3 regions of the Nocardioides sp. NPDC047086 genome follow, and region 1 is predicted to be linked to each of the others. Evidence: riboswitches for the same ligand, from Rfam matches in the RefSeq annotation. Region 1 holds a riboswitch; each other region holds the start of a gene.

The links. A riboswitch is a leader RNA that binds a small molecule or an ion and turns the genes downstream of it on or off. The one in region 1 is predicted to bind cobalamin.
Region 2: linked by a shared signal. The riboswitch ahead of ABZ796_RS27305 (ribonucleotide-diphosphate reductase subunit beta) and the one ahead of ABZ796_RS26645 (nitrite reductase) in region 1 are both predicted to bind cobalamin.
Region 3: linked by a shared signal. The riboswitch ahead of ABZ796_RS06570 (ABC transporter substrate-binding protein) and the one ahead of ABZ796_RS26645 (nitrite reductase) in region 1 are both predicted to bind cobalamin.

Annotation. Positions count from the first base shown of each region.
Region 1 is NZ_JBEYUV010000063.1:5,358-16,561, reverse strand. It holds gene ABZ796_RS26670 (aldehyde dehydrogenase (NADP(+))) at 1-1,448, shown strand, start outside; gene ABZ796_RS26665 (enolase C-terminal domain-like protein) at 1,445-2,770, shown strand; gene ABZ796_RS26660 (sulfite exporter TauE/SafE family protein) at 2,789-3,583, shown strand; gene ABZ796_RS26655 (ion transporter) at 3,786-4,610, shown strand; gene ABZ796_RS26650 (ABC transporter substrate-binding protein) at 4,596-5,762, opposite strand; cobalamin riboswitch at 5,866-6,071, shown strand; partial or broken gene ABZ796_RS26645 (nitrite reductase) at 6,127-6,318, shown strand; gene ABZ796_RS26640 (precorrin-8X methylmutase) at 6,961-7,629, shown strand; gene cobJ (precorrin-3B C(17)-methyltransferase) at 7,626-9,251, shown strand; gene cobM (precorrin-4 C(11)-methyltransferase) at 9,248-9,988, shown strand; gene bluB (5,6-dimethylbenzimidazole synthase) at 9,981-10,622, shown strand; gene cbiE (precorrin-6y C5,15-methyltransferase (decarboxylating) subunit CbiE) at 10,750-11,204, opposite strand, start outside.
Region 2 is NZ_JBEYUV010000073.1:401-8,868, forward strand. It holds gene ABZ796_RS27300 (ribonucleotide reductase N-terminal alpha domain-containing protein) at 1-1,550, opposite strand, end outside; gene ABZ796_RS27305 (ribonucleotide-diphosphate reductase subunit beta) at 1,550-2,548, opposite strand; cobalamin riboswitch at 2,676-2,893, opposite strand; cobalamin riboswitch at 2,984-3,168, shown strand; gene ABZ796_RS27310 (iron ABC transporter permease) at 3,279-4,298, shown strand; gene ABZ796_RS27315 (ABC transporter ATP-binding protein) at 4,295-5,140, shown strand; gene ABZ796_RS27320 (ABC transporter substrate-binding protein) at 5,137-6,237, shown strand; gene ABZ796_RS27325 (CbtB-domain containing protein) at 6,391-6,606, shown strand; gene ABZ796_RS27330 (CbtA family protein) at 6,606-7,379, shown strand; gene ABZ796_RS27335 ((2Fe-2S) ferredoxin domain-containing protein) at 7,381-8,052, opposite strand; gene ABZ796_RS27340 (cobalt-precorrin-6A reductase) at 8,049-8,468, opposite strand, start outside.
Region 3 is NZ_JBEYUV010000006.1:27,811-39,014, reverse strand. It holds gene ABZ796_RS06585 (hypothetical protein) at 34-168, opposite strand; gene ABZ796_RS06580 (ABC transporter ATP-binding protein) at 272-1,033, opposite strand; gene ABZ796_RS06575 (iron chelate uptake ABC transporter family permease subunit) at 1,030-2,193, opposite strand; gene ABZ796_RS06570 (ABC transporter substrate-binding protein) at 2,193-3,248, opposite strand; cobalamin riboswitch at 3,302-3,489, opposite strand; gene ABZ796_RS06565 (NAD(P)H-dependent oxidoreductase) at 3,518-4,216, opposite strand; gene ABZ796_RS06560 (sugar ABC transporter ATP-binding protein) at 4,395-5,921, shown strand; gene ABZ796_RS06555 (ABC transporter permease) at 5,918-6,961, shown strand; gene ABZ796_RS06550 (ABC transporter permease) at 6,958-8,031, shown strand; gene rhaS (rhamnose ABC transporter substrate-binding protein) at 8,037-9,068, shown strand; gene ABZ796_RS06540 (glycerate kinase) at 9,224-10,348, opposite strand; gene ABZ796_RS06535 (sugar phosphate isomerase/epimerase family protein) at 10,348-11,199, opposite strand; gene ABZ796_RS06530 (dihydrodipicolinate synthase family protein) at 11,196-11,204, opposite strand, start outside.

The DNA.
Region 1 (11,204 bases):
ACGTCACCGCCGCCACCAGCGCCGCAGCCGAGGCCTTCGCCGGCTACCGCGCCACCTCCCCCGAGGCCCGGGCGGACTTCCTCGATGCCGTCGCCGCCGAGATCGAGGCGGCCCGCGCCGAGATCGTCGAGGCCGCCGTCGCCGAGTCGCACCTGCCCGAGGGCCGGATCAGCGGCGAGGTCGGCCGCACCACCGGCCAGCTCCGGATGTTCGCCGGCGTCGTGCGACGCGGCGACCACCTGGGCGTACGCATCGACCCGGCCCTCCCGGACCGGACCCCGCTGCCGCGGGCCGACATCCGTCAGCGTCAGATCGCGCTGGGCCCGGTGGCGGTGTTCGGTGCCAGCAACTTCCCGCTCGCCTTCTCCACCGCCGGCGGCGACACCGCCTCGGCGCTGGCCGCGGGCTGCCCCGTGGTCGTCAAGGGCCACCCGGCGCACCCGCTCACCGGCTACCTGGTCGCGCAGGCGATCACCCGCGCCGTCGAGAAGGCGGGGCTGCACGCCGGCACCTTCTCCTTCCTCCTCGACACCGGCGTCAAGGGCGGCATCGAGCTCGGCCAGGCCCTCGTGGTCGACCCGCGGATCAAGGCTGTCGGCTTCACCGGCTCCCGCGGTGGCGGGCTGGCGATCGCCGCGGCCGCCGCGGCCCGGCCCGAACCCATCCCGGTCTACGCCGAGATGTCCTCGATCAACCCTGTCGTCGTCCTCCCCGGGGCGCTCGAGGGTGACGTCGAGGCGCTCGCCACGGCGTACGTCGGCTCGCTGACCCTCGGCTCCGGACAGTTCTGCACCAACCCCGGGCTGCTCTTCCTCCCGAGGAGCGAGGCGGGAGACGCCTTCCTGGCCGCTGCCGGGCGGGCCACCGCCGAGGCCATCGGCGCGACCATGCTCACGACCGGGATCGCCCGGGCCTACGAGGCGGGCACCGAGAAGCTCCGGGCCACCGACGGTGTGACCGTCGTCGGTGAGGGCACCGCGGGCGACACCGACGCCCCCGCGCCCCAGATCGTCGAGGCCGCCCGTCTCGCCGGTGTGACCGACGAGGTCTTCGGCGCCTCCGGCGTCGTGGTCCGCTACGACACCGTCGGGGACCTGCTGCCCAGCCTGGACTCCCTCGAGGGCCAGCTCACCGCGACGGTCCACGCCACCGACACCGACAACGAGGCTGCCGCCCAGGTCGTCTCCGCCCTCGAGCTCAAGGCGGGCCGGATCCTCTTCAACGGCTGGCCCACGGGCGTCGAGGTCGGCCACGCGATGGTCCACGGCGGTCCGTTCCCGGCCACCTCCGACTCCCGCTCCACCTCGGTCGGCAGCCTCGCGATCGAGCGCTTCCAGCGGCCGGTCGCCTACCAGGACGTACCTGCCGCGCTCCTCCCGGAGGCCGTCCGCGACGACAACCCGTGGCACCTCGCCCGCCGGATCGACGGAGAGCTGCAGCTGCCATGAGCACCACGACCATCGCAAAGGTCGAGGTCGTCCCGGTCGCCGGCCACGACTCGATGCTGCTCAACCTCAGCGGCGCGCACGCGCCGTTCTTCACCCGCAACATCGCGATCCTCACCGACTCCGAGGGCCGCGAGGGTGTCGGCGAGGTCCCCGGCGGCGAGCCGATCCGTCGCACCATCGAAGAGGCCGCCGAGCTGCTCGTGGGGCAGCCGGTCACCCGCTACCGCAGCCTGCTTCGCCAGGTCTCGGACACGTTCGCCGACCGCGACGCCGGCGGCCGCGGAGCCCAGACCTTCGACCTGCGTACGACCGTCCACGCCGTCACCGCGCTGGAGTCCGCGCTCCTCGATCTCGCCGGTCAGGCCCAGGGTGTGCCGGTCGCCGAGCTGCTCGGTGACGGCCAGCAGCGCGACAGCGTGCCGATGCTCGGCTACCTCTTCTACGTCGGCGACCCCGACAAGACCGACCTGCCCTACCTGCGGGAGGCGGGCGCCACCGATGAATGGGACCGCGTCCGGCGGGAGGTCGCGCTGACCCCCGAGGCGGTCGTACGTCTCGCCGAGGCCGCCCAGGCCCGCTACGGCTTCCACGACTTCAAGCTCAAGGGCGGTGTCCTCGCCGGTGAGGAGGAGGTCGCCGCGGTGACCGCCCTCCACGAGCGTTTCCCCGACGCCCGGATCACCCTGGACCCCAACGGCGGCTGGCTGCTCGCCGACGCCGTCCGGCTGCTCGGAGGCAAGGACGACATGCTCGCGTACGCCGAGGATCCCTGCGGTGCCGAGGGCGGCTACTCGGGCCGCGAGATCATGGCCGAGTTCAAGCGCGCCACCGGGCTGCGCACCGCGACCAACATGATCGCCACCGACTGGCGCCAGATGGCGCACGCGATCCGTACCAACGCCGTCGACATCCCCCTCGCGGACCCGCACTTCTGGACCATGTCCGGCTCGGTCCGCGTCGCCCAGATGTGCCACGACTTCGGGCTGACCTGGGGCTCCCACTCCAACAACCACTTCGACGTCTCGCTGGCCATGTTCACCCACGTCGGCGCCGCCGCACCGGGGGAGATCACCGCGCTGGACACCCACTGGATCTGGCAGGACGGCCAGGGCCTGACCGAGTCGCCGCTGGAGATCCGCGACGGCGCCGTCGCCGTGTCGACCGCACCGGGGCTCGGGATCCGGCTCGACCGCGACCGGGTCGCGGCCGCGCACGAGCTCTACCTCGAGCACGGGCTCGGCGTACGCGACGACGGCGTCGCCATGCAGTACCTGGTGCCGGAGTGGACCTTCGACCCCAAGCGCCCGTGCCTGGTCCGATGACCGCCCGGTGAGCGCCGAGTGAGCGCCGAGCTCGGCTGGCTCCTGCTCGCCGGCATCGGTGCGGGACTGACCGGCTCGGTGGCCGGCTTGGCCTCGCTGGTCAGCTACCCCTCCCTGTTGGCCGCGGGGCTGCCGCCGGTCGTCGCCAACGTCACCAACACGGTGGCCATGTTCGGCGTCACCGGCGGCACCGTCGCCGGTTCACGGCGCGAGCTGCGCGGCCAGGGCAGAAGGATCGCCTGGCTGGCCCTGGCCTCCTTCCTCGGCGGCGGGCTGGGCGCGGCCCTGCTGCTCACCACGCCGGCCGAGGCGTTCGAGACGGTGGTGCCCTGGCTGGTCGGAGCCGGGGCGGTGCTCCTGCTGCTCCGCGACCGGATCCGGGCCTGGGCGGCCGCCCGCGCAGCCGCGCGGCCGCCACGGCAGGGCCCACGACCGGACGGCGAGGAGCGACGTACGCTGGCCCGAGGGTTCGGCTGGGGCGCCGTCGTGTTCGTGCTCGGCATCTACGGCGGCTACTTCGGCGCCGGCGTCGGGATCATCGCGCTGGCCGTCCTCGTGCTCGAGCGTACCGAGGCCCTGGCGATCACCAACGCGGTCAAGAACGTCGCCACCGGCGTGGCCAACGGCACCGCCGCGATCGCGTACGTCTTCTTCGCCCCCGTGAGCTGGCCGGCCGCGATCGCCCTCGGAGCGGGTGCCGTGATCGGCGGCTTCCTGGGACCGGCGATCGTCCGGGTCGCCCCCGAGCGCCCGCTGCGCTGGCTGGTCGGCCTCGCCGGCCTGGGCCTCGCGCTCCACCTCGCCACAACCTGAACCCCCGCTGGCCGAGCCGATTCCCCCCGTCGGCTCGAGACCAACACGGTCCCGTCGAGCGCGACAGGGGGACTGTGTTGGTCTCGACACGCCTTCGCCTAGTGGCTCCGGCGGCTCGACCAGCGGGGGAGCGGTGAGGACGGGGTGATCCGGCCGATAGGCTCCGGCCGCTGTCACGGGTCAACAGGAGGACGAAGCGAACATGGGTTCGAGCATCACCACAGTGCGCGGCCGGGTGCGTGCGCTGGTCGACAACGACACGTTCCAGAAGATCATCATCGGGGTGATCATCCTCAACGCGGTGGTCCTCGGTGTCGAGACGATGGTCCCCGAACACCTCGCCCACGAGCTGGCGCTGCTCGACAGCGTGCTCCTCGGGGTCTTCGTCGTCGAGCTGGTGCTGCGGCTGGCGGCGTACGGCCCCAGGTTCTTCCTCGACCCGTGGAACATCTTCGACACCGTGATCGTCGCGATCGCGCTGGTGCCGGCGACCGGACCGATGTCGGTGCTGCGGGCGCTGCGGATCCTGCGCGTGCTGCGCCTGGTCAACTCGGTCCCTTCCATGCGTCGCGTCGTCGACGGCCTGATCAACGCGGTGCCGGGGATGGGCGCGGTCGCGGGGCTGCTGGTGCTGATGATGTACGTCGCGGTGGTCATCTCGACCAACCTCTACGGCTCGATCGCGCCGGAGTACTTCGGCGACCTCGGCACCAGTGCGTTCACGCTGTTCCAGACCATGACCGGGGAGGCCTGGCCCGACATCGCCCGCGAGGTGATGGCCGAGGACCCCTCCGCCTGGATCTTCTTCGTGGTCTTCATCCTGGTGATGACCTTCGCGGTCCTCAACCTCTTCCTCGCCGTGGTCGTCTCCGGCATGGAGAGCGTCGAGTCCCTCGCCGAGCACGAGGAGGAGTCCGACGCCGAGATGATGGCCGTCCTCACCTCGCTGCGCGAGGACCTCACCGCCGTACGCGAGGAGCTGGCCCTCACCCGGGCCGAGCTGCGGTCGGACTCAGCTGCCCGCTGAGGCGATCTCCCGCAGCACCACGTTGCGGGGGCCGTCGGGAGTGCCCTTGACGACCCGCAGGAAGTAGGGCTGTTCGGGGTTGTGGTTGGGGTCGAAGGACCAGTTCCCGCGGGGGCTGACGATGGTGCCGACCGACCCGAGGGAGTCGGCGATCTCGTTGCGGTCGACGTCGTCGGAGAGGCCGAGCGCCTTGTCGAGCGCGGCCGCGGCGTCGTAGGCCTGCACCGAGTAGACCGTCGGGGTGGAGTCGTACGCCTTGCGGTAGTCCTTCACGAAAGCGTCGTTCATCAGCGAGTCCATCGCGTCGCTGTAGTGCAGCGCGGTCCGCACACCGGATGCGGCGCCGCCTAGCGCGGACAGCACGTCGCCCTCGGTGAGGAAGCCCGGGCCGTAGAGCCGGGTGCTCCTGGCCAGCCCGGACTCGCGGTACTGCTTCACGAACGCCTCCGCCTCCTTCCCGGCATAGGCGGCGAAGATCGCGTCCGCGCCCGACTCCTTCACCTTGTCGAAGAGCCCCGACCACTCCTCGGTCTCGCCCGCCGCGGTGTAGCTCTGACCTGCCACGTTGCTGCCGGACGCCTCGAGGGAGATCATGAAGCTGTCGGAGAACTCGTGACCGGTCGCGTCGTCGGAGCCGATGACGTACGCCGAGCCCCGGTCTGTCCCCTGGGCGACCGCCTTCCCGAGCGCGCTGCCCACGCCCGCGTTGGTCGAGGACGTACGCCACAGGTAGTCGGATCCGTCGGCGAGGTCGTCGGCACCGGCGCCGGTGACGATCAGCGGCGTCTCGCTGTTCTTCGCGACGTCCTTGGCCGCCAGCGCCGTCTCCGAGCCCACCAGCCCGACGACCGCGTGGACCTCCTCGTCCTCGATCAGCCGGCGCACCGCGGCGAGGCCGGTCTCGACCCGGTCGCCCTCGTCGGCCTCAACGACGTCGATCAGCCGGCCGCCGAGCTTCCCGTCGTGCTGCTCGAGGTAGAGGTCGAAGCCCCGGGACATGTCGGTGCCGATCGACGCGTAGACGCCGGAGGTGGGCACCACCAGGCCGATCGAGACCCTCTCCTCCGAGGCCGTGGCGCAGGCCGTCGGGCCGAGCGCGAGCGCCGAGATGGTCGCGAGCACGAGCAGTTGACGCCGAGCCGAGCCGGTCACGGGGGACTCCATCTGTGGAAAGACGGGTGGGAGGTTCCGAGTAGGCGAACACTGGCACAAACCGTGGCCGCGGGGTGAGCAATTCGGTGCCGTGTCCGCAAGTGGGTAGTCTCGCCCTGCCAGTCGTACTCCATGCCTGATGGGGTCAGGGAACCCGGTGAGAGTCCGGGACTGACGCGCAGCGGTGAGGATGACGGGCGGAACACGCCCTCTCTCCGGCGAGGGCAGCCACTGGAGCCTGGCTCCGGGAAGGCGTCCCGCACCGATCGATTCCGAGTCCGAAGACCTGCTGGCTCTGGCGGCGCCCGCCGCCAGGTCACCACGTGCCCCGCGCAAGGGCACATGACGCAGAGCAGGTGTCCCGATGTCGCGAGTCCGAACCGACCGATGCCCCGGAGTCGGTCGTCCGTGGGCGGCCGAGGACGGCCTGCTGGTGCGGCTGCGCCTGATCGGCGGGTCCGTCTCGTCCGCCGCGCTGCTCTCCCTGATCTCCGTGGCGGAGACCTACGGCGACGGGCGGATCCACCTCACCGGTCGCGCCAACCTGCAGGTGCGCGGCCTGCCCGCCGTCGACGGTGCCCGCTCTGGAGACAACCTGCCCGGTGAGGTGCTCACCGCGCTGAAGGCGACCGGCCTGGTGCCGGCGCAGACCCACGAGCTCGTACGCAACGTGATGGTCTCCCCGCAGACCGGGCTCGCCGGGGGACGGGCCGACCTGCGTGGCGTCGCGGCGTCGCTGGACCGGCTGCTGTGCGCCTCGCCGCAGCTGGCCGCGCTGCCGGGGCGGTTCCTCTTCGTGCTCGACGACGGTCGCGGCGACCTGGTCTCGCGGGCGTGCGACCTCGGGCTGGTGGCGCTCTCGGCGGCCGAGGGTCAGCTGCGCGTCGGTGACTCGTGGGGGCCGGTCGTGCCGCTCGCCGAGGCCGCGCCCCGGCTGGTCGCGCTCGCCTCCCGCTTCCTGGACGTACGCGGCTCGGGGCCGTCGGCGGCCTGGCACGTCACCGAGCTCGACGGCCCGCTCGTCGAGCCGGTGGCGGCCGATGCTCGGGTGCCGGCTGCGGCCGAGGAGCTCGGGTTCGGCGAGGTGCCCGGGGGTGAGCACGTCGCCGCCGTCGACGGAGCCTTGGACCGGGCGGCCGTCGAGGCGCTGGCGGAGCGGGGCCCGGCGCTCGTGGTGACACCGTGGCGCGGCGTACTCGTGCCGTCGCCGAAGGCACGCCCGACCCGTCGCTACGACTACATCGACCAGGGGCCGGCGATCTACGTCGACTCCTTCGCGACCATCCGGCGCGAGGCCGACCTTTCCGCGGTGCCGGCCGACGCCGAGCGGCTCGCGGTGCGGATGATCCACGGCAGCGGCCAGGTCGACCTCGCCTCCGACCTGGTCATCCACCCCGGCCTGGTGAAGGCCGCGCGAGGCGCGCTGGAGGCCGGGGCGCCGATCCTGTGCGACGCGACGATGGTCGCCACCGGGGTCACCCGCAGCCGGCTCCCGCGCGAGAACGAGGTGCTCTGCATGCTCGGCGACGACCGGGTCCCGGCGCTGGCCCGGGCCTGGGGGACGACCCGCACCGCCGCCGCGCTGTCGCTGTGGGAGCCCTACCTGGAGGGGGCCGTGGTCGCCATCGGCAACGCCCCGACGGCGCTGTTCCACCTGCTCGAGATGATCCTCGACGGCGGCCCCCGGCCGGCCGCGATCGTCGGCTGCCCGGTCGGCTTCATCGGCGCCGCCGAGTCCAAGGAGGCGCTCGCCTCGTTCGCCGCCGACCACGGGATCGACATCCCCTTCGTCACCGTCCGGGGCCGCCGTGGCGGCTCCGCGATGACCTCCTCCGCACTCAACGCACTCGCCCAGGAGCAGGAATGAGCACTCCGATCCGTGGGAGCTTCACCGTCGTCGGCATCGGCCCGGGCGACCCCGAGCTGATCACCCTCAAGGCCGCCCGGCTGATCGGCGCGGCGCCGGTGATCGCCTACCACGCCGGGGTGCGCAAGCAGTCCCACGCCCGCCGGATCGCGTCCTCGCTGATCCCGGCCGGTGCGGTGGAGGAGGAGCTGCGCTACCCGGTCACGACGGGGACCACAACCCACCCGGGCGGGTACGTCGGGGCGATGGCGGAGTTCTACGAGTCCTGCGCGGTGCGGCTCTCGGCCCATCTCAACGCCGGCCGTGACGTGGTCCTGCTCGCCGAGGGCGACCCGCTCTTCTACGGCTCCTCGATGTACCTCCACGACCGGTTCAAGGAGGTCTACGAGACCTCCGTCGTGCCGGGCGTCCCCGCCTTCGCCGCCGCCACCGCCGCCGTCTCGACGCCGCTGGTGCGTCAGACCGACGTCCTCACGGTGCTGCCGGGCACGCTGCCCGAGCCCGAGCTCGCCCGTCGGCTGGCCGACACCGAGGCCGCCATCATCATGAAGCTCGGCCGGACCTTCCCGGCGGTTCGTTCCGCGCTCGAGGCCGCTGGGCGGCTCGAGGGTGCCTGGTACGTCGAGCGGGCCTCGCAGCCCGAGGAGCGCTGGCTGCCGGTGGCGGACGTGGACCCAGCCTCGGTTCCCTACTTCTCGCTCATCGTCGTCCCCGGCGACACCGCCCCCGCGCCGCACGCTGGTCGAGCCTCCACCCCCGTCGGTCGAGCCGGAGTCGTGAGGAACGAGCGACTCCGTGTCGAGACCAACACGGTCGAATCGAGCGCGTCGGGGGACCGTGTTGGTTTCGACACGCTCGCTGGCGCTCGCGGCTCAACCAGCGGTGGCGGTGGCGGGGAGGTGCTCGTCGTCGGGCTGGGGCCGGGGCCCGACGGGTGGCTGACGCCCGAGGTCTCGGCCGCGCTGGCCGAGGTCGGACACGTCGTCGGCTACGCGCCCTACGTCAACCGGGTGCCGCAGCGCGCCGGGATGCAGCGGCATGCGTCGGGCAACACGGTCGAGGTCGACCGGGCTCGGCACGCCCTGGACCTGGCGCTTGCGGGGGAGCGGGTCGCCGTCGTCTCCGGCGGTGACGCCGGTGTCTTCGGGATGGCCTCCGCGGTGTTCGAGGCCGCCGAGGACCCGGCCTACGCGGGCGTACGCGTCCGGGTGCTGCCCGGGGTCAGCGCCGTCCAGGCTGTGGCCGCGCGTGCGGGCGCGCCGGTCGGTGCCGACTTCGCGGTGATGTCTCTCTCCGACCGGCTCAAGCCGTGGTCCGTCGTCGAGGACCGGCTGCGCGCGGTCGCCGCCGCCGACCTGGTGCTGGCCATCTACAACCCCGCCTCCCGCTCGCGCACCGAGCAGATCGGACTGGCTCGTGACGTACTCCTCGAGCAGCGCAAGCCCGACACCGTCGTGGTCGTCGGCCGCGACGTCGGGCGGGCCGAGGAGTCGCTGACGGTGACCACGCTCGGTGATCTCGACGCGGCCTCCATCGACATGAAGTGCCTGGTCATCGTGGGGGCGAGCTCGACGCGGGCGACCGCGGCGGGGCAGGTCTGGACGCCGAGGTATGTCCGATGACCGTCCACTTCGTAGGAGCCGGGCCCGGCGCCGCCGACCTGCTGACCGTACGCGCGACGAGGATGCTCGCGGCCGCCGACGTGGTGCTCTATCCCGGCACCTACCTCGACCCCGAGGTGCTGGGGCACTGCAGCCCCGAGGCCCAGCTGGTCGACACCCAGAAGCTCGATCTGGACCAGATCGTCGGCGAGATCGTCGCCGCCCATCGTGGGGGCAAGCAGGTCGTACGCCTCGTCTCCGGCGACCCCTCGGTCTACTCGGCGGTCGCGGAGCAGACACGGCGGCTCGATGCGGCCGAGGTGCCGTGGGACGTGACCCCCGGGGTGCCCGCCTATGCGGCCGCGGCCGCGCTGGTGGGGCGGGAGCTGACCGTTCCGCTGGTGGCGCAGTCGGTCGTCCTCACCCGGACCCAGGCACGGTCGACGGCCATGCCGGAGGGGGAGTCCCTCGCCGCGTACGCCGCGACCGGCGCCACGCTCGTGCTCCACCTGGCGATCCGGCGCACCCGCGAGCTGATGGCCGAGCTGTTGCCCTACTACGGCCCGGAGTGCCCGGTCGTGGTCGTCTACCGTGCCAGCCAGCCCGCGGAGCGGGTGCTGCGTGGAACGGTGGCGACGATCGCCGACGCGGTCGAGGACGCGGGGCTGCGGCAGGCGGCCGTCATCCTCGCCGGGCCCGCGCTGGCCCGCGACGGGGGTGAGTCGTTCCTCTACGACGCCGCTCGGGTGCGTGCCTGATGGAGCTCTGCGCCTGATGGACCTCTATGACGCGATCAACCGCCGCCGCGACACCCGCGCGGAGTTCACCGGCGAGCCGATCCCACCCGACGTCCTCGAGCGGGTCCTCTCGGCAGCCCACGCCGCCCCGAGCGTCGGGATGTCGCAGCCGTGGGACTTCGTGCTCGTACGCGACGCCGACCGCCTCGACCGCTTCCACGCCCACGTCGCGAGCGAACGGGAGACCTTCGCCGCCACCCTGTCCGGCGAGCGGGCCGAGACCTTCTCCCGGATCAAGATCGAGGGCATCCGCGAGTCCGGGCTGGGCATCGTGGTCGGCTACGACCCGACCCGCGGCGGCCCCAACGTCCTCGGCCGCCATGCCATCGCCGACGCGGGCCTCTACTCGGTCGTCTGCGCCATCCAGAACCTCTGGCTCGCCGCCACCGCCGAGGGCCTCGGCGTCGGCTGGGTCAGCTTCTACCGCGAGGAGTTCCTGCGCGACCTGGTCGGGATGCCCGAGGGCGTACGTCCTGTCGCCTGGCTCTGCGTCGGCCCTGTGGCCGACCTTCCCGACACCCCGGACCTGGAGCGCTTCGGCTGGCGCCACCGCTCACCGCTCTCGACGGTGGTCCACGAGGAGAAGTTCGGGTAGTCCGTCAGAATCGGCGGGTGAAGAAGTACATCCTCTTCGATCAGAGCTGAAGCGCATCGTCCTCGCATGAGATGCGGAGCTTTTACTAGACGATGACACCTTGTGAACTAGGTGGATTCACCAGGTGTCATCGTCTAGTAAAAGGCGCGCTGTAGGACCACTGCACCACCGTGCGCTGAGGGGCCCAGCCGCGGAAGGTGCCGATGGCGTCGACGGACTCGACCGAGATCCGGGTCAGCTCGCCGCCGAGTTCGGCATGCTGTCGCGCCAGGAGTTGCTCGGTCTCCAGGGTGACGCCGTGGACCACGAGCCGGCCGCCGGGGCGGAGGGCGGTGAGGCAGGTGTCGAGCACGCCGGGGCGGGTCGCGCCGCCGCCGATGAAGATCGCGTCGGGTGCCGGGAGATCGCCCAACGCATCGGGGGCTCGGCCCTCGACGACATTCAGCCCGGGGACGCCGAGACGGGCCGCGTTGCGGGCGATCCGGGCGGCGCGCTCGGGGGAGGCCTCGACCGCGGTCGTGGTGCACGACGGGTGCGCGCGCATCCACTCGATCCCGATCGACCCGGCACCGGCGCCGACAT
Region 2 (8,468 bases), on a different contig from region 1:
TGGGCCTGGTCGATGTAGCCCTGCCGGTCGGAGGCCCGGGCGAGCAGGATCTCCTGGTCGATCTCGTAGCCGGTCTTGAAGACGTCCTTCTCGTGCTCATCGAGCCAGTCGACGTGCTGGACCGAGCCGCCGTTGTCGATGATGTCGGAGATGTGTGCCTGGTCGTAGACGCCACGCTCCTGCATCACCTCGACGAGGTTCTGGTTGGCCCGCGGCATCTCGCCGGCCGAGGTGGTCTGGTTCCAGACGTTGGCGACGTACGGCTCGATGCCCTGGCTCGTGCCGCCGACGATCACCGCGGTGCTCATCGTCGGCGCGATCGCCATCAGGTGGGAATTGCGCCGTCCGACGCACCACTCCGGGATGCCCGCGACCGAGCCCATCCACCGCGACGCGGCGTCGGCATGCGAGGAGATCCGCTCGAAGATGTCCTTGTTGAGCGCCGCCGCCTTGTCGGACTCGAACGGCACCCGCTGCTTCTGCAGGTAGTCGTGGTAGCCCATCACACCGAGCCCCAGGCTGCGGGCCTTCTCGGTGTAGCGCACCGCCCGCTCCAGACCCCGGATGGTGCGGGCCTTGCGCAGGAACGCCTCGGCGACCGCGTCGAGGAAGACGGTCGCGACGTACGCCGTGTCCTGGTCCTTCCACTCGTCATAGGTCGAGAGGTTCAGCGAGGAGAGCACGCAGGTGTAGGAGTGGTCCTCGTCGCTGAACAGGGTGATCTCCGAGCACAGGTTGGAGGCCTTGTTCTCCAGCCCGTTGGCCCGGTACGACTCGGTCTGGGCCGCGTTGACGGTGTCGACCTTCCAGATGTAGCCCTTGCCGAGCACCACCCGGATCTTCAGCACCCGCTGGTAGCGCTCGAGCGCGTCGCGGTCCCCGGCCAGCATCCGGTCGATGAAGGCCTGGCTGAAGATCCAGCCGATGTTCTTGTTGGCGGGCTCGCGGAAGATCAGGTCGGCGAGCTCGTAGAAGTCGGGGTGGTCCACCGGCAGGTAGCCCGCCCAGGAGCCGCGGCGGGTGGCGCCCTGGCTGATCTGGTTGGTCATCTCCACGAAGTTGCAGAAGACCGGCACCACGCCGTTGGCCTTGCCGTTGTCGCTGAACTTCGCGCCGCGAGGCCGGACGTCGCCGAGGTACGCCGAGGTCCCGAACCCGTTCTGGGAGAGGATCGCCGCCTCCTTGAGGGTCTCGTAGAAGCCCCAGACCGAGTCCTCGACGTACGAGCCCTCGCACGAGACCGGCAGACCGCGGTCGGTGCCGAGGTTGGACAGCACCGGCGTCGACGGGGAGAGCCAGCCCTTCCAGATCGCCTCGAAGAACCGCTCGGTCCACGAGACGCCGTCCTCGCGCGGGTACATCTCGTCGGCGAGGTCGCCGGCGGTGGCGGCGATGGTCTCGTAGCGCTCCCGGACGCTCTGGTCCGCGACGGTGTACTTCGCCTTGAACATGGCGTAGCCCGCCGTGGTCATGAAGGCCGGCACGGTGCCCTCGGCCTGCAGTGCCTTGCGCTCGGTGGAGAGCGCCTCCCAGTTGCTGTTGCTGCCCATTAGAAGCTGAACTCCGTCTCGCCGATGTTGCGGTTGTATTCGTTGCCGGTGACCTGGAAGAAGTCGTGGAACTGGGTGCCGTTGATGCCGTTGTAGAACCACTCGGCGATCGGGTTGACCTCGACGTCGAACAGCGGCTCCATCCGCATGTTCTGCAGCGTCATGTCGACCCGGGACTTCACGAACGCCTCCAGGTCGGCCTGGTCGATGCCGGCGATCGGACCGTGGGCGAAGAGCATCTCGACGATCCGGGCCTCGTGGACGTAGAGGTGCTCGGCCACGCTCCGGACACGGGCGAAGAGATCATCCCGCTCGGCCTCGAACTTGTCGGCGGGGACGGTGGCGGCGTACTCCTCCAGGGTGGTGTTGAAGAGCCAGGCGCCGCCGGTGGCGTGCAGGTTCTCGTCGCGGGCGGAGAAGTTGATCCCGCTGATCACGTTCTGCAGCAGGTTCTTGCCGCCGGACTGGAAGTGCTTGAGGAAGGCGAAGTTGGAGTAGAGGACGCAGTTCTCCATCAGCGTGAAGACGCTCAGCGCGTAGAGCAGGTCCTCATCGGCGATCGCGTCCCACACGAAGGCGATCCGCTCGGCCAGCACCGGGTCGTTCTTGTAGGAGTCGTAGAACTCCTCGGTGTCGATCATCAAGACCTTGTTGAGCTTCGCGTAGAACGGCGCGTGCATGTTCAGCTCGGCGAAGGAGAAGGCGTTGGTCATCATCTGGATCTCGGGCCGCGGGAACGCGTGGAAGAGCCGGTCGCCCCACACCTCGCCACCGAGGATCAGCTCGTAGATGGTGAAGAGCTTCAGCGTCGTCTTGACCGCGGCCTGCTCGGCGTCGGTCATGTTGACCAGGAAGTCCTGCTTGTCGTTCTCGACCGGGATCTCCTCGGCCGTCCAGAAGATGCTGCGCTGCTTCTTGGCCAGGTCCTCGGCCATCGGATAGTCGAAGACGTACGCCGACTTCTCGGTGCGGATCGGTAGACCCTCGGTGTCGATCATCTCATCAGCCCCCCTTTGCCCGCGGGCCCCGCGGCCCGCTCGGATGTCTCATGCATCCGTGCCGGGGCAGGAGAGGACGGCGTCGTACGCGCTCGATCCCCTGACCTTCCCTCGAGGTCGCGGACCCCACCATGAGGTGGGCACTGGCAGGTCTTCGGACTCGTGGGCGTCATCGTGCTCGGTCCTAGTGGCCGTCGCTTCCCAGGAGCCGGCTTGCTCCCAGTGCTTCGTGACGGCGGTCGTTCCCACTCACCGCTGCGGGGCAGTCCCGGACTCACACCGGGTTCCCTCTTGCCTCTCCCGCCCCGTTGCCGAGGAGGGAGAACCAGCTGCGAGGACCACTATATGCGGGAATTACACCAATGCAACTTCCTAGATGTTGTGCTTCGTCGTGTCGTCGGCAAAGTGGTCGAGACGTGCGCCGAGGGGGCGTGCTAGCCTCTGCGCCGAGTCGAACGCATCCTGATGGATGCCAGGGAACTCCGGTGTGAATCCGGGACTGGCGCGCAGCGGTGAGGGCGACGGCGACGCTAGGTAGCCACTGGGGACCGACTCCCTGGGAAGGCAGCGTCGCCGGTTGAACCCGAGTCCGAAAACCTGTCGGCTCAGATGTTCGTCATGGCCCTCGCGACCAGGGTCCAGAGGACCTGAGAGGCCGACCTGCGTGCTGACGCCGAGCCGTGAGACCCCGACCCTGATTTCACGCCCTGCCCGAGCCGGGAGACGACGGGTGCCGTTCGTGCCGCTGGTCGTCGGGCTGCTGCTCGCCTCGGCGCTCAGCGCTGTCGTGTCCGTGGCCTTCGGCTCCGAGCGGATCCCTGTCGGCGAGATCGTCGCGACCGTCGCCGACCGGCTCCGCGGTGAGGTGCCGGGGAGGTGGGACGTGATCGTGTGGGAGCTGCGCGTGCCGAGAGCCCTGATGGCGCTCGCGGTGGGCGCGGGCCTGGCCGTCGCCGGTGCCGGCATGCAGACGCTGGTCCGCAACCCGCTCGCCGACCCGTTCCTGCTCGGGATCAGCTCCGGTGCCTCGGTAGGAGCGACGGCGGCGATCACCACAGGTGCGCTGGCCGGTCTCGGCACCTATGCGGTCTCCGGCGGCGCGCTGGCCGGAGCGGTCGGCTCGGCGATGCTGGTCTGGCTGGTGGCCACCGCGCAGGGCGGGTTGACCCCGATCCGGTTGGTGCTCTCCGGGGTCGTGCTCTCCTCCGGCCTCTCCGCGATCGCCTCGTTCCTGGTCTTCATGAGCGACGATCCCCGTGCGGCCGACTCGGTGATGTTCTGGATGCTGGGCAGCGTCGGCGGCGCCAGCTGGGAGAAGCTGTGGCTGCCTGCGGCCCTCAGCCTCGTCCTGGGTCTCGGGATGCTGGCCCTGCACCGCTGGCTGGACGCTCTCGCCGCAGGCCCGGAGACCGCTTCCGCGCTCGGCGTGAACGTCGCGGCGCTGCGTACGACTCTCTTCGTCGCTCTGGCGGTGCTCGTCGGGGTCCTGGTCGCGGTCAGCGGTGGGATCGGGTTCGTCGGGCTGATCGTGCCGCACGCGGCCCGGCTGCTCGTGGGAGCGCGGCACCGGGTGGTGCTCCCGGTCGCGGCCCTGGGCGGTGGGGTGTTCCTGCTGTGGGTCGACGTGCTCGCCCGGCTGGTGGCGCGCCCGCAGGAGATCCCGTTGGGGGTGGTCACCGGGGTCGTCGGGGCGCCGCTGTTCCTCCTGCTGCTGGGCCGTGGCGGCTACCGCTTCGGCAGCGACCGATGAACGCCCCCGGGCCCCGGCCCGCGCTGCGGCTGTGCGGGGTCGCAGCCCGGCTGGGCCAGCGCGACGTACTTCACGACGTCGACCTGGAGGTGCCCGTCGGCACCCGCCTCGGGATCGTGGGCGTGAACGGTGTGGGAAAGTCGACCCTGCTGCGGATCCTCGCCGGAGTGCTGCGGCCGAGTGCCGGGCACGCCTACCTCGACGATGACTCCGGCGACCTCCGTGAGAGCGCCCGGATCAGCTCGCGCGAACGCGCCCGCCGGCTGGCGTACGTCCCCCAGGAAGAGGTCGCCTCCGCGGAGCTGCTCGTCGGTGAGATGGTCGCGCTGGGCCGGGTGCCACGCACCCGGCCGTGGTCCCGGGGCGGACCCCGGGAGCGCGAGATCGTGCGCGCGGCCCTCGATGCCGTCGGTCTGGCTGACCGCATCGACGATCCGTGCGACCGCCTCTCCGGCGGCGAGCGGCGCCGGGCGGTGATGGCCCGCGGCCTCGCGCAGGAGTGCCCGGTGATGCTGCTGGACGAACCCACCAACCATCTCGACGTCGCCTGGCAGCTGCGGCTGCTCCGGACCGTCGCCGAGCGGGCCGAGACGCTGGTCGCGACCATCCACGACCTCGACCTGGCGCTTCGCTCCTTCGACCGGCTCGCGGTCCTCGGGCGGCCGGCGGGCAGCGAGCCGGACAGCGGTCCGGCGACCGTCGTGGCCCATGGGCCGCCGGCCGAGGTGCTCGACACGATCCGGGTCGAGCACCACTTCGGCGTCGGCTCCGTCCAGGTGCCGCATCCAGATCTGGACCAGCCCCATCTGCTCATCCATCCCCGGAAGGACCGCTCGGCATGACCCATCCCATCACCAGACCCGTACGTCACCCCGGACTCGCCTGCCTCGCCGCGCTCGCGCTCGGCACCACGATCCTCACTGCCTGCGGGGCGGAGGAGACGGCCGCTGATGGCGCCTCCGGGCAGGGCGCGATCACCGTCGAGAACTGCGGCGAGAAGCTCACGGTCGACGAGCCGGTCACCGAGCTGTACGCCTACGACGGCGGGATCATCTCCATCGCCCTGGCCGTCGGTGCCCGCGAGGAGCTCGTCGCCGTGACCGGCCTGGCTCGGGACCAGCAGCTGCTCGAGCTCGCCTACCCCGAGGACCGGGTCGACGAGCTCCAGATCGTCGGTGATGACCACCCGACGCTGGAGACGGTCCTGGCGCTCGACCCGCAGATGATGTTCGCGGGCTGGGGCTACGGGTTCAGCGAGTCGCGCAACCTCGTGCCGGAGATGGTGCAGGAGCGGGGCATCGAGACCTACCTGCTCAGTGAGACCTGCCGGCAGGAGGACGGTGACCGGGGCACCATGGAGGCCTGGACGGCGCTGCGTACCGACCTGCTCAACATCGGCGAGCTGACCGGCCACGACCAGACCGCGAAGGAGGTCGTGGCCGACATCGACCAGCGCCGCGAGGCCCTGGAGAGCGCTCCGAAGCCCGAGAAGGAGCCGACCGCGTTCCTCTTCGACTCCGGCACCGACGCGATCTTCACCTCCGGCTCCTTCGGTGGCCCCCAGGCGATCTTCGACACCGCAGAGGTGACCAACGCGACCGCTGATGTCGAGGACACCTGGACGGAGGTCGGCTGGGAGCGATTCGCCGCCGCGAAGCCCGACATCATCTACTTCGTGGACTACCCCGGTCAGTCCTACGAGGAGAAGGTCAAGGTCCTGAAGGCCAACCCGGCCTCCCGTGACCTTCCCGCCGTCAAGGAGAACAGGTTCGTGAACCTGCCCTACGCGATGTGGGTATCCGGCCCGCTCAACATCGACGCCGCCGAGTGGGTCCGGAGCTCGCTGGAGCACTTCGGCCTCGCCCCCGAGTCCGGGATCGAACCAGCGCTCGACATCACCGATCTCACCAACCTCGACGGCAACCAGTGGCTCCGCTGAGATCCCGCTATAGTGCTCGGAACGGACATGAGGAAGCCGGTGGAACTCCGGCACAGTCGCGCTACTGTGACATCGCCTTGCGGCGGTGGAGTCAGACCCGAGTGTCCGTCCAACCCCAACGAACAGGGACGCAGGTATCCCTGAGGAGGACATATGTCGCAGCACGCTGTGGCGCCCGTCGTCGGCGCCGACCTTCCCACCATCCCGCTCCGTGAGCTCGCCCCGTGGGCGCTCTTCTTCGGTCTGCTCGGTCTCCTGGTGCTCTTCTTCATCAGCGCCGACCAGGGAGCGGTCTCGATCCCGTCCGGCACGCTCGTCCACGAGTGGGTCCACGACGGTCGCCACCTGCTCGGCTACCCCTGCCACTGATGAGCCCGCGTGCATTTCTCGTACGCGGCCTGTTAGCTGGACTCCTCGCCGGAGTCGCCACCTTCCTGGTGGCGTACTCCGTCGGTGAGCCGCAGGTCGGTGCTGCCATCGCGCTGGAGGAGGGCGGCGACGGGCACTCGCACTCGCACGCCGCCGAGGGTGCCGAGGGAGGTGAGGAGGCCGCCGAGGTCTCCCGCACCAACCAGAGCACCTGGGGGCTGCTGACCGGCACCCTCGCGGTCGGCGTCGCGCTCGGCGGCATCGTCGGGCTGGTCGCTGCCGCGACGCTGGGTCGTCTGGGACGGCTCACGCCAGGCCAGTCGACGGCGCTCGTCACCCTGATCGGGTTCGTGGCGGTCGCGCTGGTGCCGTTCCTCAAGTACCCGGCGACCCCACCGGCGGTCGGCAGCGGCGACACCATCGGCGTCCGCACCGCGGTCTACTTCGCCTTCCAGGCCCTCTCGGTCGTGGCGGCGGTGGCCGTGACGTACGCCGCCGTGCGGCTGCGCGGACGGTTCGGCACCTACCTCGCCGTCGTCGGCGCGATCGCGGCCTACCTGGTCGTGATGGTCGTCGCCGGACAGCTGTTCACGACGGTCAACGAGGTCGGGGACTTCCCGGCCGACACGCTGTGGTTCTTCCGTCGCGCCTCGCTGATCACGCTCGCCACGATGTGGGGCGTGCTCGGAGTGGCACTGACCGGCCTGGTGATCAGGCTGTACGCGGCGGAGCGCGCCGTCGCGGAGCGCAAGGCCCTGGCCGCCAGCCTGTGAGCTAGCGGGGGAGGCGGTAGGCCTCCACCGGACGGCCGTCGGCCAGGTGATCACGCACGATCACCCGGGCGGCGGCCGCTTCCACGTGGCCGTACCAGACGTCGTCGGGCTGGACGCTGAGCACCGGCGCCTGGTTGCACGGGAACTGGCAGCCGGTGTGGGTGATCAGCAGGTCGTCGTCACCGAGCCCGGCCTCCATCGCGCTCAGGATCACGGCCCGCGCGGTCTCCTCGGAGCCCTTCGCGGTGCAGCGCGGGCCGCGGCAGATCAGGACCTGGCGTACGTGGTCGGGGACCCGCTCCCACGCGGGCGAGGTCAGCCCGGGCTCGGTGCCGGTGACCGGCCGGGTCTCGGTCAACACCTCGGCGAGCTCGTCGCGCGTGGTCGCCAGGCCGGTCGCCACCTGGATCGTGGGACGCTCGCCCGCGCGCTCACGCCACCAGTGCGCCGCGATCCGGCGGAGCCAGGAGTGGCCGGGGGCTAGCGGGCCGAGGCTGACACCGGCCAGGGTGATGGCCCGGGCGCCGGAGTCGGCGATGCGAGTCAGCTCGGCGGAGAGCGAGGGATCGCCCATCTGCAGGAACGCCAGGCTCGCGTCGAGCTCGGCGGCCCAGCCGAGCAGGTCCTGGCGCCGGTCGACGTCGGTCACCGACATCCCGACGACCACCCTCATCCGAGGCTCCGCACCCAGGAGACAGCGTCGGCGACGTCGTCGACCGTGCGGACGCCGTCGGCGCCGGCCGGGCGGCGTACGACCACGACCTTCACGCCGAGATCGGCGGCCGCGGCCATCTTGGGCCAGGTGTAGGTGCCGCCGGAGTCCTTGGTGATGAGCACGTCGGTCCCGTGCTCGCGCATCAGCGCGAGCTCGCCCTCGATCTCGTAGGGGCCCCGGCTGGTCAGCAGCGTCCAGGGCTCGGGCAGGTCGAGGTCGGGCCGGTCGACCACACGGGCGAGAGCCGCGTGGCCGGCCAGCGCCGGGACGAACCGGGCGAGCTCCTGGCGCCCGACCGTGATGAAGGGACGCCGCCCGAGATCGGCGGCGAGCGCAGCGGCCTCGTCGTGGGTGTCGACGTAGGCCCAGGACGG
Region 3 (11,204 bases), on a different contig from region 1:
GCAGGTGGCGTCGGAGCATTCGTCGTACGCCGCTCAGTCCGTCGCGCTGAAGCCGCCGCCGCCCGACGAGTCGCGGTCGGCGTTGCCTCCGTTGTCATCGCTGCCGCCGCACGCGGTCGTGAAGAGCGCGACGGTGACCAGCGCAGCGGCGATACCGGTTGTCTTCACGGGTTCTCCGTCCGAGAAACGGTGTTCGGCTCACTGAACCAGAAGTTTGCTCTCGTACTTGCCGGAGCGGTCCGATAGCAGGCCGCTTCGGCCCGGCTATCCATCACGCCGGGCCGAGGAAACGGATGACGACGCCGTCGTCGTGGTGCACCCGGGCCCGCACGCCGTAGACCTCGGAGATGAGGGTCTCGGTGAGCACCTGTGCGGGCGGGCCGCCGGCCACGACGCGGCCTTCCGAGAGCACGAAGACCTGGTCGCAGTAGGTGGCGGCGAGGTTGAGGTCGTGCAGTGCGACGAGGCAGGTCGTGGGCATCCGGCGGACCAGTGCGAGCAGGGCGAGCTGGTGACGTACGTCGAGGTGGTTGGTCGGCTCGTCCAGGAGCAGGATCTCCGGCTCCTGGGCGAGCGCTCGCGCGATCTGCGTACGTTGCCGCTCGCCGCCCGACAGGGTCGAGAAGCGCTGGTCGAGGCGGTCGGCGATGCCGGCGTGGGCGGCGGCCTCCTCGATGACTGTTCGGTCCTCGGCGCTGTCGGGTGCCCAGGCCGGGCGGTGGGGGACCCGGCCGAGGGCGACGACGTCGCGGACGCGGAGGTCCTGGCTGGTCGCCGGCTCCTGCTCCACGACCGCCAGCCGCCGTGCGAGGCGGCGCCGGGACATGCCGGTGAGCGGGCGGCCGTCGAGGCTTACGTCTCCGGAGGACGGCGGCCGGAGCCCGGCGAGGATGCGGATCAGTGAGGACTTCCCGGACCCGTTGGGGCCGAGCAGCCCGACGGTGGTGCCGTCCTCGACCCGGAGGGACACGTCGTCGACGACGATCCGGCCACGGGGTGCCCAGCGGACCCGGCCGGCCTCGAGCGCCGTCATCGGCGTGCCCTCATCAGCACCAGCGCGAAGGCCGGCACCCCGACCAGCGCGGTGGCCACCCCGACCGGGAGCTCTTCGGGGTCGATCACCGTCCGGGCCGCGGTGTCGACCCAGATCAGGAAGATCGCGCCGAGCAGCGCGGTGGCCGGGAGCAGCAGCCGGTGTCCGACTCCGACCAGCGCGCGAGCCAGGTGCGGCAGCACCAGTCCGACGAAGCCGATCGCCCCGGACGTGGAGACGATGACGGCCGTCATCAGTGCCGTGAGCACGAGGAGTACGACCCGGATGCGGGTGACGTCGACGCCGAGCGAGGCCGCCGCGTCGTTGCCGAACGCGAACGCGTCCAGCCATCCGGCGCCCGCGACACAGCAGAGCAGCCCGCCGAGCACGATCACCCCGCAGACGAGCACGTCGGTCCAACTCGCCGAGGAGAGCGACCCGAGCAGCCAGAAGAGCACCCCGCGCGTCTGCTCGGCGTCGGCCGCGGTGAACACGATGAACGAGGTGAGCGCGGAGAAGAGCTGGGTGGCGGCGATGCCGGCGAGCACGAGCCGGTCGGTGGTGCCGCCGGCGAGCGAGGCGAGCAGCAGCACCAGCGCGAACGAGACGAGCGCGCCCGCGAACGCCCCGGTCGAGAGGCCGATCGCGCCCGACCCGATGCCGAGCACGACGACCGCGACCGCCCCGGTGGAGGCACCCGAGGAGATGCCGAGCACGAACGGGTCGGCGAGCGGGTTACGCAGCAGCGACTGCAGGATCACCCCGCAGATGGCCAGCCCAGCCCCGCAGATCCCGGCCAGCAACGTACGCGGCAGCCGCAGGTCCCACACGATGCTCTGCTGCAGCAGAGTGAGGTCGGAGGAGCCGAGGCCCACCCGGTCGGCGACCACGCCGTAGACATCGGCGACGCCCAGGTCCGAGGGCCCGACGGTGATGGCACCTGCGACCGAGGCCAGCACCGCCAGGGGAGCGACGCACAGCAGGACCCCGGCGACCCCGATCGCCGAGCCGTCACCCCCGTCGCCCGAGCCGTCACCCCCGTCGCCCGAGCCGTCACGTACGTCGGCCGAGCCGTCACGGCCGTGCCAGGTCGGCCGACCGGGCTGACGCCTCGGCCGACGGGGGTGACGCTTCGGCCGGTCGGGGAGGCGTACCGACATCAGCGGAGGCCGAGGTCGGCGAGCTGGTCGGCGGTGTTCTCCACCGCGTAGACCGTGCGGATCGAGGGGTTGAGCTCGGCGCCGGAGAGGGTCACGAAGCGGTCGTTCTTCACCGCGTCCATCTGCGCGGTCACCGGGTTGCTCTTCAGGTAGTCGATCTTCGCGCGGGCGGTCTCGGCGGTCTGGCTCTTGCGGGTCAGGTCGCCGAGGACGATGACGTCGGGGTTGCGCTCGGCGACGGTCTCCCAGTTGATCTGCGGCCACTCGTCGGTGGTGTCGTCGAAGACGTTCTCGATGCCGAGGGTGCGGCCGATGATCCCCGGGCCGCCGCAGCAGCCGGCCAGGTAGGGCGACTCGGAGTTGGCGAACCAGTACATCGCGCTCACCTCGTCGTCGGGCGCCTTGCTCTCGGCGGCCTCGAGGCGGCGCGTCAGGTCGGCGACGAGCTCCTCGCCCCGTTCGGGGACGCCGAAGATCCGCGCCAGGTCGGTGATCTCCTGGAGGATCGTGTCGATCTCGAGCACATCGTGGCGGGTGCCGTCGTCGTCGCCCTCGTTGTCCTTGAGGCACTCGGCGGGGGAGAGGTAGGAGCCCACGCCGAGCTTCTCCAGGTCCTCGGGCGTGGTCACCCCGCCCTCACCCAGCGTGCTGATGAAGGAGGCGGTGACGAAGTCGGGCTCGGCCTCCAGGACGCGCTCGTAGGAGGGCGCGTTCTCGGCGAGCCGGGGCACGTCCTCGTTGTCGGCGGCGAGCGAGTCGAGCACCGGGTCGGTCCAGTTGGCGGTGCCGGCCATCTTGTCGGCGAGGCCGAGCGAGAGCAGGATCTCGGTGGTGCCCTGGTTGAGCGAGACGACACGCTCGGGCGGTGCCTCGAGGGTGATCTCACGCCCGCAGTTGGTCAGGGTGAGCGGGAAGCCCGCGGCCTCGGTGGCCGCCCGGTCTGCGCCGGCGGGCTGGTCGGCGGAGCAGCCGGCGAGCGCGGAGCCGAGCATCAGGACGGTGCTCGCGGTGAACGTTCGGGCCAGGAAGGGTCGGATGGTGCGGGACAGGTGCACGTCGGTCCTCGAGCAGGTCGCGGGCTGGTGCGCGTCGCCCGTGCTGACCGGCAGCGGTCTGCTGCAGGGCCAGCAGGTCTTCGGACTCGGGATCGACCGGAGCGAGACGCCTTCCCAGGCCCGAGGGCCCAGTGGCACAGTGTCCCGTCCGTCACCCACACCGCTGCGCGTCAGTCCCGGACTCTCACCGGGTTCCCGTGCCGGGACTACGTCCCGAGCGGCTGGCCACACGACCGTAGCAGGCGACCGTGCGCGGGCGGGGTACGACCTCAGCCCTCGCGATGGGCGCTCAGCCCGTCCTCCCCGGGCGCGACCGAAGCGTGGAGCCTGATCGTGTGGTCGTAGTGCTCCTCGGCCATCGGCCGGTAGCCGATCCGCGGCTCCGTCATCACACCCTCGAGACGTACGCTCAGGTCGGCCTCGACGCGCGCGACGGCCTGGGCGTCGATGGTGTCGGCGTCGGTGATCAGGTGCGGTCGGAGCGGGTCCATCCCGGTGTACCAGAACGTGCCGTGCAGCAGCGGCCACAGGACGTCCTCGATGTCTCCGCTGATCCCGCGCGGCCCGAGGGTCGCGGCCCGGTCACCGGCGGTGACCACGGTCAGCGCGCGCTTGCCGACCAGGCCGCCCTTGCCGTACTTGAGCGGCTTGCCGGTCTCCGGGTCCGGTACGTCGAAGGCGAACCCCGACTCGAAGACCCGGTCGATCCAGCCCTTGAGGATGGCCGGCACCGAATACCACCACAGCGGGAACTGCACGACCAGCAGATCGGCCTCCCGCAGCCGCTCCTGGTGGCGGCGTACGTCGGCCTGGCCCTGCTCCACCAGAAGTGGATTGAAACCTTCTCGATAGAGGTCGATCTCGTCGACGCTCCAGCCCGCCGCGCCGAGCGCGTTCACGCCGATCTCGCGCAGCCGTCCGTTGAGTGATGACGCGTGCGGATGTGCCCATACCCAGAGTGCGTGCATGGGGTCCTGAACGCCGTCTGACGCGGTGGGATTCCCGCCTGGATGCGGACGGGCGTCGAAGCGGTCTGAGGACAAAGTCCGGATCTCGCTCAAATTAGCGGCCTCAGAGTGTTGACGTATGTGATTGCCATCACTAGCGTAAACCAGACTTGAAACCTTTCAATTCGAGGAGTTGCCCATGCCGGACACACCCGCCGCACTGGAGCTGCGGGACGTGGCCAAGTCGTTCGGCCCCGTACGCGCCCTCCGCTCCGGAAGCCTCCGGGTCGAGGCCGGATCCATCCACGCGCTCGTGGGGGAGAACGGAGCCGGGAAGTCGACCCTGGTCAAGATCGTCGCCGGGCTCTACCGCCGCGACGCCGGCGACTACCTGCTGGCCGGGGAACAGGTCGACTTCCGCAACACTGCCGACGCCAAGCAGGCCGGGGTCGCGGTCATCTACCAGGAGCCGACCCTCTTCCCCGACCTCTCGGTCACCGAGAACATCTTCATGGGACGTCAGCCGACCAATCGCTGGGGCAGGATCGACCGCGCCGCGATGCGCACCGAGGTCGTCGAGCTCTTCGCCAGGCTCGGAGTCCCGATCGAGCCCGACCGTCCCACCGAGGGCCTCTCGATCGCCGACCAGCAGCTGATCGAGATCGCCAAGGCGCTCTCGCTCGACGCCAAGGTCCTGATCATGGACGAGCCGACCGCCGCCCTCTCGGGCAACGAGGTCGACCGGCTGATGAGCGTGGCGCGCACGTTGCGCGACCAGGGCTGCGCCGTGGTCTTCATCTCCCACCGCTTCGACGAGGTCTTCGCGCTCTGCGACACCATCACGGTGATGCGCGACGGCGGCTACATCTCCACCGACCCCATCTCGGCGGTCACCGAGGACCAGATCGTCCAGCGGCTCGTCGGGCGCGAGGTCTCCGACCTCTACCCGAAGCTCGAGGCCACCGTCGGCAAGCCGCTGCTCGAGGTCAAGGGCCTCACCCGCACCGGCCTCTTCCAGGACATCAGCCTCACCGTCCGGGAAGGCGAGATCGTCGGCCTGGCCGGCCTCGTCGGAGCCGGACGGAGCGAGGTCGCCCAGGCGATCTTCGGCGTCGACCCCTACGAGAGCGGCGAGGTCACCCTCGAGGGTCGCCAGGTCCCCGCGGGTGACCCGAGACGGGCGATCGAGATGGGCCTGGCGTTCGTCCCCGAGGACCGTCGCCAGCACGGCCTCGTCCTGGACGCGCCGATCTCGCGCAACATCACGCTCCCGACGAGCGGCCGGCTCGCCCGCACCGGGCTGATCAGCACCGGCATCGAGAACCGCTCGGCCGCCGACTGGGCCGCCCGGCTCGAGGTCAAGGCCGCGACGCTCGACACCCTGGCCGGCACGCTCTCGGGCGGCAACCAGCAGAAGGTCGTCCTGGCCAAGTGGCTCTCGACCCGGCCCAAGGTGCTGATCATCGACGAGCCGACCCGAGGCATCGACGTCGGCACCAAGTCCGAGGTCCACCGCCTGCTCTCGACCCTCGCGCAGCAGGGTCTCGGGATCCTGATGATCTCCTCCGAGCTCCCCGAGGTGCTCGGTATGGCCGACCGGGTGATCGTCCTCAGCGAGGGCCACCAGACGGCCGAGCTGAGCCGCGAGGACGCGACTCCCGAGGCCGTCATGCGCGCGGCGACGGCCCACCACTCCACCACCCTGAACGTCAGCGAGGCATCATGACCACCACGCTCGACGCGCCCGCCCCGGCCGCGCCGCAGCCACGTCACCGAGCAGCCGGCCGGCTGACCTGGCTCCTGAAGCAGCGCGAGACGGGCATCGCCGTCGCCTTCATCGCGCTGCTCGTCGTGACCACGGCGGTGAACCCCAACTTCCTGTTCAGCACGGACGGCTGGCGCGACCTCACCCTGACCCCCGCGATCCTCGTCTGCCTGGCGATCGGCCAGGCGATGGTGATCATCACCCGCAACGTCGACCTCAGCGTCGGCTCGACCCTCGGTCTCACGGCCTACCTGGCCGGGCGTCTCTTCCTCGACACCGGGCTCCCGGTGATCCTGGTCGTCCTGATCGCCGTCGCCGCGGGCGCCGTGCTCGGCCTGATCAACGGGGCGCTGGTCGCCTTCGCCAAGGTGCCGGCGCTGGTCATCACCCTCGGCACGCTCTACGTCTACCGCGGGATCATGCTCGAGTGGGCCGGCAGCGACCGGATCAACGCCTCCGACATCCCGCCCGGGCTGCTCGACTTCGGCACCGGATCGTTCCTCTTCATCCCCAACCTCGCCTGGATCTCGTTCGCGCTGCTGGCCGTGGCCATCTACCTGATGCGCTCCACCCGCGTCGGCCGCGAGTTCTACGCGATCGGCTCCGACCCCGACGCCGCCACCCTCTACGGGCTGCGTGACAAGCGCCGGGTCCTGCAGGCGTTCGCCACCTCGGGCGCGCTCGCCGGCCTTGCCGGGATCCTGTACGTCTCCCGCTACGGCACCATCAGCTCCGGTGTCGGCCAGGGCATCGAGCTCGAGGCCGTCGGCGCCGCGGTCGTGGGTGGCGTGGCCATCTTCGGCGGCAGCGGCACGGTCCTCGGGGCGGCCCTGGGGGCGTACCTCCTCACCACCATCAACCGGGCGCTCCCGGTCCTGGGCATCCCCGACTTCTGGCAGCAGGCCGTCGTCGGTGCGCTGATCATCGGCGCGATCGTCCTGGACCGCTACTTCGCCCGCCGTCAGCACGACAAGCTCCTCGCGGAGAGGGAAGAATCATGAGTCTGCTTGCCTCTGAGAAGACGCCGACGAGGACGTACGCAGCGCACGCCAAGCCGTGGTGGCAGCGCACCCTGATGACCAGGGACTCGGCGATCATCGCCCTGCTCGTGGTCGTGTGGACGTACGCCTCGATCGCGATCCTCAACTTCTCCGACCCGATCACGGTCTACTTCCTGGTCCTCGACATCACGCCGATCCTGCTGATCGCGCTGCCGATGACGCTGATCATCATCACCGGCGAGATCGACCTCTCGGTCGCGAGCGTCGTCGGGCTCTCCAGCGTCCTGTTCGGGGTGCTGCACCGTGAGGGCGTCCCGATGGTCGCCGCGATGGTGCTCGCCCTGCTCGCCTGCGCCGTCGCGGGAGCCCTCAACGGGGTGCTCGTCACCCGCTACGGGCTGCCTTCGCTGGCCGTCACGATCGGCACCATGGCGCTCTTCCGCGGCATCGCGGTCGGCGCGCTCGGCACCACCGCGATCACCGACTGGCCCGACGCCTGGGGCGACCTCGTCCAGGCCCGGATCGGCGACTCCCAGATCCCGATGATGACGATCCCGCTGGTCGTCCTGATCCTGATCTTCGCCGTGGTCCTGCACTTCACGCCCTTCGGGCGCGGCATCTTCGCCGCCGGTCTCAGCAAGGACGCGGCCCGCTTCTCCGGCGTCAACGTCGACCGTACGAAGCTGATCCTGTTCACGCTCAGCGGGCTGGTCTCGGGGCTGGCGGGCATCTACTTCACGCTGCGCTACGGGAGCGCACGCGGCGACAACGCCACCGGGATGGAGCTCCAGGTCATCGCGGCCGTGCTGCTCGGTGGGGTGTCCATCTTCGGTGGCCGCGGCGCGATCCCCGGGGTCATCGCCGGCGTCGTCCTGATCGGGGCCATCGGCAGCGCGCTGCGCCTGGACGGCCTCAGCGCCAACCTCATCCAGATCATCACCGGCGTACTCCTCATCGCAGCGGTCATCGCGGCCAGCGTCCTCGGCTGGACCGGTCGCATCGTCGGCACCTATCGCCGGCAACAGAGCTCGGACGAACCATCCTCGAAGAACTCAAAGAAATCGGAGTGAGAGACATGACCAGCAAGTTCCGACGCGCCGGCGGTGCCGTCGCCATCGTTGCGGCCCTCGGCCTCGCCCTGTCCGCCTGCGGTGGCGGGAGCGGCAGCGGCAGCGATGGCGGGGATGGCGGCGACACCAGCAGCATCACCTTCATCCCGAAGAATCTCGGCAACCCCTACTTCGACGCCTCCGACACAGGTGGCAAGAAGGCCGCCGAGGAGATCGGCACCGAGTGGAAGCAGGTCGGCCCGACCGAGTCGACCCCCGACTCCCAGGTCAGCTTCATCAACACCGCGACCCAGCAGCGCGCCGGCGCGCTCGTCGTCTCGGCCAACGACCCGACCGCCATCGGCGACGCCCTCGACGAGGCCCGCAACGCCGGCACCAAGGTCGTCACGATGGACTCCGACACCGAGCCGCAGTTCCGCGACGTCTTCGTCAGCCAGGCCGACGCCGCCGGCATCGCCAAGAGCCAGGTCGACCTGATCGCCGAGCAGATCGGCGACAAGGGCGAGATCGCGATCCTCTCCGCGGCGGCCAACGCCACCAACCAGAACGAGTGGATCAAGCTGATGGAGGAGGAGCTGGCCGCCAGCCACCCCGACATCAAGCTCGTCGACACCGTCTACGGCAACGACGACGACCAGACGTCCTTCGACAAGACCGCGGGCCTGCTGCAGTCCCACCCGAACCTCAAGGGCATCATCAGCCCCACCACGGTCGGCATCGCCGCGGCTGCGCGCTACCTCTCCGACTCGCAGTACAAGGGCAAGGTCGCGCTGACCGGTCTCGGCACCCCGAACCAGATGAGGGAGTACGTCAAGGACGGCACCGTCAAGGCCTTCGCGCTGTGGGACCCCGAGCAGCTCGGCTACCTGGCCGCCTTCACCGCCGACGCGCTCGCCTCCGGTGACATCGAGGGCAAGGAGGGCGACACCTTCGAGGCCGGTGACCTGGGTGAATACACCGTAGGTGCCGACGGCGTAGTCGTCCTGGGCGAGCCGACAGTCTTCGACGAGTCGAACATCGACGACTTCGACTTCTGAGTCCGAGCCTGCGACCCTGCGACGGAGTCGCAGGGTCGCAACGCGAGGCGATGTCCTGAGCTTGTCGAAGGGAGATCGAGCGAGCCCCGTTCCGGCGAGCGTGCTCGCCGGAACGACGGGCGGGTCGAGATCGACGAGCCCGACCGAGCGACGTCTCAGACGAGTTCGCCGCCGAGCTGTGCGAGCAGCTCGGCGGCGTTCCGCATGCAGCGCTCGGGGTCGGGCTCCAGATCGGTGAGGGCGTGGACCCTGGCGGCGCCGGCGTGCTCCGCATCGGCGGGGGAGAGGGTGGTGCGACCGCAGACGACGGTCGCCGGGATCCCCGCTCGCCGAGCCGCCTGGAGCACACCCACCGGAGCCTTTCCGGACAGCGTCTGGTGATCGAAGGAGCCTTCGCCGGTGACGACCAGGTCGGCACTCGCGAGCGCCTCGGCGAAGCCCACCAGGCCGAGCAGCAGCTCGACGCCGCGCTCGACCCGGCCGCCGAGCACCGCGAAGGCGGCGAACCCGACGCCGCCGGCCGCCCCGGCGCCGGGCGCCTCGACGATCTCGGCGTGGTCGCGTCCGGTGGTCTCGGCGACCGTGGCCGCGTAAGTCGCGAGGGCTGCCTCGAGCCGCTCCTGATCCTCCGGGCCGGCCCCTTTCTGCGCCGAGAAGGTGGCGACCGCCCCGCGGGGGCCGAGCAGCGGGTTGTCGACATCGCAGGCGACCACGATCTCGGTCACCCGCAGACGTGGGTCGAGGCCGGCGAGATCGAGCTCGGCCAGGCTTCCGAGAGCCGCGCCGCCTTCGGCGAGCTCGGCGCCGGAGGCGTCGAGGAGCCGTGCACCGAGCGCCCGGAGCATCCCGGCGCCGCCGTCGTTGCTGGCGCTGCCGCCCAGCCCGAGGACGACGGTGCGGGCACCGCCGTCGAGCGCGGCGAGGACGGCCTCACCGAGACCGCGGGAGGACGCGGTCAGCGGGACGAGCCCGCCCCCGGGAAGCCGCAGCAGCCCGCAGGTGTCGGCGAGCTCGACGACGGCCAGGTCGCCGCGTACGGCGTAGTTCGCCGCCACCGGCTCGAGGGTCGGGCCGGCCACCTCGACCGGCACCAGGTCGAAGCCGGCGCCGGCCAGCGCCGCCACGGTGCCGTCGCCGCCGTCGGCGATGGGCACGATGCGTACCTCTGCCTCCGGGTTCGCAGCGAGGATGCCCGCGGCCACCGCCTCGTCGACCTCGCGCGCGGTCAGGGAGCCCTTGAACTTGTCGCAGGCGACGACGACGAGCGGACGACCGGGCATCACAGGTGGGGGAGGACGAGGTCGCGGTAGCGCTGCGCCATGGTGGCCAGCACCTCGTCGGGGTCGCTCGACCAGACCGTCTCGTTGAAGATCTCGACCTCGACGTCTCCGGTGTAGCCGGTCGCGGCGACCATCCGGGTGACCGGCGCGAAGTCGATGACCCCGTCGCCCATCATCCCGCGCGCCAGCAGCGCGTCGGCGGGGATCGGCAGGTTGAAGTCGCAGACCTGGTACGCCGCGATCCGGCCCTCCGCGCCGGCGCGCTCTACCTGGGTGGCGAGGTCGGGGTCCCAGAAGACGTGGAAGGTGTCGACGACGACCGCGACCGCGTCGACCGGGTGTGGCGCGGCCAGGTCGAGCGCCTGGCCGAGTGTGGAGATGACCGCCCGGTCGGCGACGTACATCGGGTGGAGCGCCTCCAGGACGAGCTTCACGCCGGCGGCCTGGGCGTAGGGGGCGAGCTCGGCCAGCCGCTCGGCGACGCGCCCCCGGGCACCGGCCAGGTCCACATCATCGTCGGGGAGGCCGCCGACGACCATCACCAGAGCGTCGGTGCCGAGCGTCGCGGCCTCGTCGATCGCCCGCTTGTTGTCGTCGAGGGCACCGGCGATCCCGGCCTCGTCGGCTGCCGTCAGGAAGCCCCCGCGGCAGAGCGAGGAGACCCGCAGCCCGGCGTCGCGTACGAGCTTGGCGGCCTTCTCCACGCCGGTCTCGTGCACGCGGTCGCGCCACAGCCCCAGGGCGGGGATGCCGGCCCGAGCGGCTCCGTCGACGGCCTCGGCGAGGGTCCAGGAGTTGGTGGTCTTGGTGTTGAGCGAGAGGCGCTCCAGCCCGGTGATGCTGTCGGTCACTGGTC